Regions from separate parts of the Planococcus beijingensis genome, predicted to be linked through region 1. Evidence: riboswitches for the same ligand, from Rfam matches in the RefSeq annotation. Region 1 holds a riboswitch; the other holds the start of a gene.
The links. Region 1 has a riboswitch for cobalamin ahead of cobT (nicotinate-nucleotide--dimethylbenzimidazole phosphoribosyltransferase). Riboswitches for the same ligand answer to the same signal wherever they lie in the genome.
Positions count from the first base shown of each region.

Region 2: linked by a shared signal. The riboswitch ahead of IRE19_RS08375 (hypothetical protein) and the one ahead of cobT (nicotinate-nucleotide--dimethylbenzimidazole phosphoribosyltransferase) in region 1 are both predicted to bind cobalamin.

Region 1 covers NZ_JADHDZ010000003.1:193,835-197,606, forward strand. The annotation lists gene IRE19_RS09560 (DUF2812 domain-containing protein) at 1-229, opposite strand, end outside; gene IRE19_RS09565 (PadR family transcriptional regulator) at 229-546, opposite strand; gene bluB (5,6-dimethylbenzimidazole synthase) at 705-1,346, opposite strand; gene cobT (nicotinate-nucleotide--dimethylbenzimidazole phosphoribosyltransferase) at 1,365-2,414, opposite strand; cobalamin riboswitch at 2,501-2,675, opposite strand; gene IRE19_RS09580 (ABC transporter permease) at 2,735-3,772, opposite strand, start outside.
Region 2 covers NZ_JADHDZ010000002.1:436,337-440,108, reverse strand. The annotation lists gene IRE19_RS08380 (HNH endonuclease) at 1-636, shown strand, start outside; cobalamin riboswitch at 691-889, shown strand; gene IRE19_RS08375 (hypothetical protein) at 1,057-1,602, shown strand; gene IRE19_RS08370 (ABC transporter substrate-binding protein) at 1,602-2,546, shown strand; gene IRE19_RS08365 (arylamine N-acetyltransferase family protein) at 2,608-3,375, opposite strand; gene IRE19_RS08360 (LacI family DNA-binding transcriptional regulator) at 3,570-3,772, shown strand, end outside.

The sequences.
Region 1 (3,772 bases):
AACCAGCCATTTCAAACATCTCGAAGTATTCCTCTTCTTCGCCTTTTTTAAAATCACGGTAATCGATGCTGAAAATCACGTCTTCCGGTGCGCCTTTTTCCAGTTGGTATCCCATAAATTTAAAGCGTTTAACATTCCAGCCCTGCGCCGCTTTCTCCCGCAACTTTTTCAAATCACTTTGTTCTGAAAATGCTAATCCACCGGACATCATGTATTTTTTGTTTCTCATCAGGCTTCTCCTCCTTGTAATCCTGTTTCTGCAAATTGGACCATCGTTTTTCTTCGTTCAATATCCTGCTTTAAGACTTCTCTTCCCAAAGCCGTCAGCATATAGACTTTGCGCCTGGAATCCGCATCTTCGTAAAGCTCAATATACGCTTCATTTGTCAGTTTTTTAATGATCGTATAAAGGGATGCCGGTCCGATCACTACCGCTCCATCCGTTATCTCCTCCACTATATTCATTACTGCGTAGCCGTGCCTTGGTGTTGTGAAAGCGGCCATAATGTAAAAAACGGAATCCGTCAGCTGCTCTAATGATTTCATATTCCCACTCCTTTATATCACTTTGTGATATGTCTAAAAGTAATATATCATTAAGTGATATAACTGTCTATAAAAAAGGGAAAAACTTTTGAGAAAGTTTTTCCTTTTTAAATGGCTTTTCTTTTTTGTCATCAGCTGTTTCATTACTTACAAAAGCTCTAATTCCCACTCCATATATCCTCAAAAATCAGGTTTTCTAACGAACGCCTTTTTTCCCATCCCGCTGCTTCCAAAATCGGTTTGTCGGGATAATCTTGCGTATAGCCAAGCGACAGAAGGGCGATCGGATCGACATGCGGCGGAATGTCCAGGATGTCCCGGACGTCGTTTTTCTTATAGAAGCTTACCCAGCCCATCGCTAAGCCTTCTGCACAGGCAGCCAACCACATATTTTGGATGGCACAGGCCGTAGATAAAGCGTCTGTTTCAGGAATGGAATTGCGCCCCAGGACATGGGAGCCGCCTCTTGTCGGATCACAAGTTACACAAATCGTTACGGGTGCCTGCTTTATGCCTTCGACTTTCAATCCAAGAAACTTGTTTTCTTTCTCCCCTTCGTAATGAATGGCCAGTGCCCGCCGCTCCTTATCTGCGGCCCAGGCCAGCTTTTCTTTCATTTCGGGCGAAGATACCACAATGAAATTCCAGGGCTGCATGAACCCTACGGACGGCGCATGGTGTGCAGCCTCCAGAATAGTGGTGATCAGTTCTTCCGGGACAGGCGTCGGCAAAAAGCTGCGAATATCTCTTCTAGTGTAAATTGCTTTATATACACCTCTTTTTTCTTCTTCAGTAAACATCTTTTTCTCCTCTCTTCATCAAATCTTAAGGCCAACTTCCGAAAACGTGGCCATTTCTTTCATTATCCGGCAGGCCGCATCTACAAGTGGGAATGCTAAAGCGGCGCCCGACCCTTCACCTAAACACATCTCCATATGCAGCACCGGCTGGATGCCCAGCAATTCACTTGCTTTTTTCCCGCCCGGTTCAGCGCTTGCATGCGAAGCAATCAGGTAATATTTCACTTTCGGTTCGATCGACACCGCTATCAGCGCCGCAATGGTGGAGATGTACCCATCCAGTACAACCGGCACGCGGTTTGCTGCCGCTCCGATCATGACACCTGCCATGCCGCCGATTTCCAGTCCACCGACTTTGGCCAAAACGTCGATGGCATTGTCTTTATCCGGCCGGTTCGTTTCAATGGCTTTCTTAATGACTTGGGCTTTATGCGAGATTCCTCCACTGCCGACGCCTGCACCTTTGCCGGTAATCTCTTCAGCCGGAATGTGTCCAAGCACCGATAAAATGGCTGTGCTCGGCGTGGTGTTGCCGATGCCCATTTCGCCGGTCCCCAACAGATTGGCGCCTTTTTGGATTTCCGCTTCTGCGATGGAAATCCCCGTCTCCAGCGAACGGATCGCCTCTTCTATCGTCATCGCCGGTCCTGCCGCAATATTGCCTGCGCCTTGCCTGATTTTCCGGTCAATCACTCCTGCATCATTCGGAAAGTCTCCTTTTACACCGATATCGACGGTGACCACTTCCGCTCCCGCTGTTTTTGCCAGCACCCCGACTCCGGTGATGCCTTTTGCGATGAACATCGTTTGCGCATATGTCACTTCCTGCGGGTTGGAAGAAATCCCTTCCTCATAAACGCCGTGGTCGGCAGCCATCACGATAATCGCTTTTCGATCAAACACTGGATACATTTCTCCCGAAATCCCAGCCAATTGCACAGCGAGCTCTTCCAGCTTGCCAAGACTGCGCGGCGGCTTGATCAGGCTGTCCACACGCTCCCGCGCTTTCTCCATCATTTCCTGGTCCAACCCTTGAATACGCTCCATTGTTTGCTGCAATACATTCATCCTTCTCTTCCCCTTCCTGAATTAAAAAGAAAAAGCCTCCAGTTTATTTGCGTGAACAAATAAACTAAAGACTTTTCCATGATCTATAAGCAGAACGTAAGCAGGCAGGTCTCCTGGCTCCGGATCACCGTTTTACAGGCCTTCCCGGACCAATCTCCAGTGGCAAATCTGTAAAACTCCCCGTTACAGTGGCGGGACCGCTGAAGATTTTCACTTCATTCCCTATTCTCCCCGAAGGGCACCTGTTACGGTTATTCAATTATTCTTTCATTTAGCTTACCGCAAAAGCGCGTTTTTGCAAACACAACCAGAGAAGCAATTTATGACTTCCTCATAATAAGCTGACGCAGTTTCAAATTTTCTCCGAAGTGAAGGATGCCTTTCGGATAGACTTTTGCTGCAAAATAACCGAATGCAAAGGTGGTGATCACCAGCAAGCCGATGGATAGAGCGATTTCCCCAAATGATGCAGCGTCTTTCATGATCAGAATAATCATATTGAATGGTGAGGTAAACGGAAATGTTGCCATGAACTTGGATAGCGTTGATGCAGGGTCATCCATGACAAAAAGGATTCCCGAGAAAGCACTGACCATCAAGAGAATAGAAATTGGCATCGTCGTTCCGTTCAGTTCTTCAGGACGGCTGACCATGGAACCGAACACCGCATATAGAGAAGCATATAATAAATACCCCAATAAAAAGAAGATGAAGAAGTACACGCAATGCTCGACTGTCAGCGCCGATAGATTCAAGTCAAAATTCCCTAAACTTTGTGCGGGTTCCACAAGCCCTGATTTCAAGTACAACGCAACAGATCCAAAGAAAGCGGCGAACTGCATGAGGCTTGCTAAAGCGATTCCGAATATTTTACCGAAAATCATCGCCAGCGGGTTTACTTTTGTCACCATTACTTCCATGACCCGTGAAGCTTTTTCTGAGGCGACGCCGGTTGCAATCGTTGTGCCATACATCATAACTGCCATCAAAATGAACATCAGCATCAAGTAAATCACAAACACCGATACTTCATTCTCTGAAGTGAATTGTCCTTTTTCCATGGCAACCGGAACGAACAAGGACTGTTGATCCGCTTCCGACATACCGTTGCTATCGGCAATTCTTTGCGTATTCTTCGCCTGAAGATACTGGGACAGAGACGAATTTAAAGCGACGTCATTCGATTTGGAAAAATAGGTCACAGAATAATTGCTGGCATTGTCATCAATTAGGTATAAGCCAGCAATTTTTCCTTCCTGCGCTTCTTTTTTCAAAGATTCTATCTGCTGTTGTGCCCCTTCTTTCCACTCCCAATCGGTCAATTGCTTTTCCAGTTCCGAGACAGTTATATCGGCGGC
Region 2 (3,772 bases), on a different contig from region 1:
GAAATCGAGCCTTTGCTGCCAACGAAATACTCGGCTTTTCAGGAAGATGCAAACGGCAATTCTGGCTATCTCTATCCCTGCAACGAAGAGCTGGCGATGAAATTTTTGGAATTGATCAGTTCTTTGAATGTCTTTACCTTGGAAATGGAGCAGTTGGAATTATCGATGGAAGTGATCAAAAAGACCGCGCATAATCCATTGCTTAGCCTGATTGCAGAAGCTGAACTGGAAATAAAAACGAAAATGCGCAGAGGCAAAGAGCAGTTCCGGGAAAGCCTGTTGCCGCTTTGGAACGGGGAATGTCCAATTTGCGGCATCGCCATTGAAGAGGTGCTTACAGCGACCCATGCCAAACCGTGGAAAGACAGTTCAGATTCAGAGCGTTTGGATCCGTTCAACGGCATTTTGCTTTGCGCCAACCATGCATCACTTTATTCTGCAGGCTATATCGCATTTACCGGAGGCGGCAGACTCCATATTTCAAGCCGTATTCCGGAGGAAGACTATCCAGTCTACAGATTGCGGAAAAACTTGAAGGTTCCCGTGTCAGCCGAGCATGCGCCTTATTTAAGATGGCATAAACGAATTGTTTTTGCCGAGCCGAGAAAAGTGAAGCTGATGATAAACCAGGAATAATTGAATTTTGTTATGTCTTTGATTGTCTGAACTGTGCTACACTGAAAACAAGTGAATAATCATGCAGAAAAAAGGTGCTGATTCGTCAGTATAACAGGGAACCCGGTTAGATTCCGGGGCTGTTTCCGCAACTGTAAGTGCGTATGAAATAAGAAAATGCCACTGTTCAAACGACCTATGTCAATTGAACGGGAAGGTTCTTAGAGTAAAACGATGCACAAGCCAGGAGACCTACCTTTTTTTGAACGTATTTTTACTCTTCGGAAGATAAGGGAATCATACGGCAACCTTTCTATTTTTGACTGCTGGAGTATGTCTCTGAATAGCTATGGCGCCGCCCTCTTTTTGAGGGCGGCTTTTTGTTGTTTTCGGGAGCGTTCAATGCTGTGATTTTCACCCATATGAAAAAGAGGTGAAAAGATGAAGAAAGACATGCGTTACTTGTGCTATCCGTTTATGCGTGAATCAGCTGCGACCGTCGACTTTGAAATCAGAACCGATTCGCTGACGACACGTATTGGCGAAGCGTTGTCGCTGATGAAAGAAGTGGAAGCTGTTCAACGGGATCTGCAGATTCTCCAGCCAAAGGTATATCATCTGAATGGTTCAGTTCGAGGGAAGCTAGCAGTTAATGAAGAAGATTTGAATGAGTTAAGTGGCATGTATGATTATTATGTAAACTTTGTTGGTGAGAAAATAGGTAATTTTGTCTTGCCGCAAGGGACTCAAGCAGCTTGTGTGTTGCATGTATGCCGCAGCGAAGCGAAAAAATCTGTCCGTGCTTTGCATAAGGTCAGCCTGGAACGGGATGTACCGGAAATCCTCTTTGATTATGCAAACTTATTGGCGAACGTGCTGTTTACGATGGCTGTCTATGTCAATCAGCAACAGGGAGTAGAAGAAATTCCATTTATCAGCAAGTCTTATCCGACCAGACTCAAAAAGAAAGAAGTGGCCAACAATTAATGAAAACTACCTATTTCAAGTACCTATCCATTGGAGCATTAGCATTCACACTCAGCGCATGCCAATCAGAAACAACCGGCACAACTGAAACAGAAACAGCAAACGAATCCGAACAACAGGCAAGTTATGCGGTTACAGATGACTTGGGCAATGAATTGATATTTGAGGAAGTTCCTGCGACTGTCGTGTCATTGATTCCAAGCAATACCGAAATCCTTTATGAAATCGGAGCTGGAGAAAAAATTGTAGGGGCTACAGATTATGATAATTATCCAGCTGAAGCAGCTGAAGTTGAACGTGTGTCCGACTCTGTGGTTTTTAATGCGGAACGCATCATTGAATTGGATCCAGATGTTGTCATCGGCTATTCAACAGGTGGGCCTACGGGCTACGAAGAATTAGAAGCTGCAGGCATCCAAGTTTTTGTTATCGAATCGGCTGAATCCTTTGAAGATGTCTACGGGGACATCGAACAGATTTCTACGGTCATGGGCCTTGAAGATAAAGGAGAAGAAGTAATAGGCTCTATCCAGCAGCAAATTGAGGAAGTCCAAGAAAAAGTATCCGACGTAGAAGAGAAAAGGCAACTGTATGTTGAAATCAGCCCATCTCCTGAAATTTACACAACCGGCCAAAAAACATTCCAGCAGGAAATATTAGATCATGCCAATGTTGAAAATCTATTCGGCGATCTGGAAGGATGGCCACAGATTTCTGAAGAAGAAGTCATTCAACGGAACCCGGAAATCATTGCGACAACAGTTTCTTACACGGAAAATCCCGTTGAAGAAATTAAAGCACGTGAAGGGTGGAACAGCATTGAAGCCGTTCAGAACGATCAGGTCTTTTTCCTGGATTCCGATATCACTTCACGTCCGGGACCAAGAATCGGCGATGCGGTTGAACTGGTAGCCAAAACCGTTTATCCGGAAGCATTTAAATAAAAACAAAACGATCCCCGCTCAGCAAATATGAGCGGGGATCGTTTTGTTCGAATCGCTTAGACTAATGCGGTTGTTTTTCAAGTGCCTCTTGATCGATGCCGAATACTTCTTTCAAGACTTTCTTTTTTTCATCGGCAGTCAGTTCCGTTTTTTCTTTCTTGCCGTTTTCAGAGCGGGTTAGCTGGCTGCCTGATAATGTGATTCGGCCATCCGGCGTTGCGCATGTGACCAGATCATCATGAGTGAAAGGGGAATCTGGTGAAACCTGGTTAAAGACACAGCCCTCATGAAAGTCGGCCAATTGTTTTTCTTCTGTCGAAAACCGGTACAGCACTTTTTCCGTTTCATCATTTTCCCGAATTAAATCATAATATACATCATCCACTTGTTCTACCCGGTAAGTGCCGCTGTGGTCGGTATGGCGTTCACCACCAAGAGGGATCGGGCTGATGGTCGAATCTCCAAAACCTGCATCGACCAAGTAAAGCGTATCAAGCTCCACTAAGATGGCCACGTGGGTGTCGGCTTTAGACCACGTGCCATCAGGTTTTTGAACAGTGGCGGAAATCAATTTCGCATCGAATCCCAACTCGTTCAACAGCCAGTGAAACAAGCCATTCAATTCATAGCAATAACCGCCGCGATGCTGAATAACTACTTTTTCATAAATGCTTTCAAGATTCAAGTAAATGGGCGTTCTACGGATGACATCCAAATTTTCGAATGGTATATTCTGCATATGCAAAGACTGAAGTTCTGCTAAATTTTGCAGGTAGTGCTCCTGTTCGGTTGATGCTTTAAAACGTTTGAGGTATTCATTTTTATTCATTATAGCTATTCATTCCTTTCGAGTGGGTTAATCCTGTTGATTACAACTGCGCGAAGAATATTCAACCACATCAATTCGTTTGGTGTAAGAATTGCTATAGCGTGGTATAGTGAATAAGTAGATAGAATTTATATGAATGACAGCGAATTACAGGGATGGGAGATACCCATCCACAAAAAATAGAAAGCAGGGTGATGGATTTGGTATCAACTACTGATGTCGCAAAACATGCAGGTGTCTCCCAGACGACTGTCTCACGTGTTTTGAATAAACCGGATCAAGTAAAAAAAGAAACGTACGATAAAGTGATGGCTGCCGTCAGGGAATTAAACTATTCAGCTGACGGCATCTTAGAAGCAGTTCCATCTGCGGCTAAAACCAATACGATCAGTGTGAT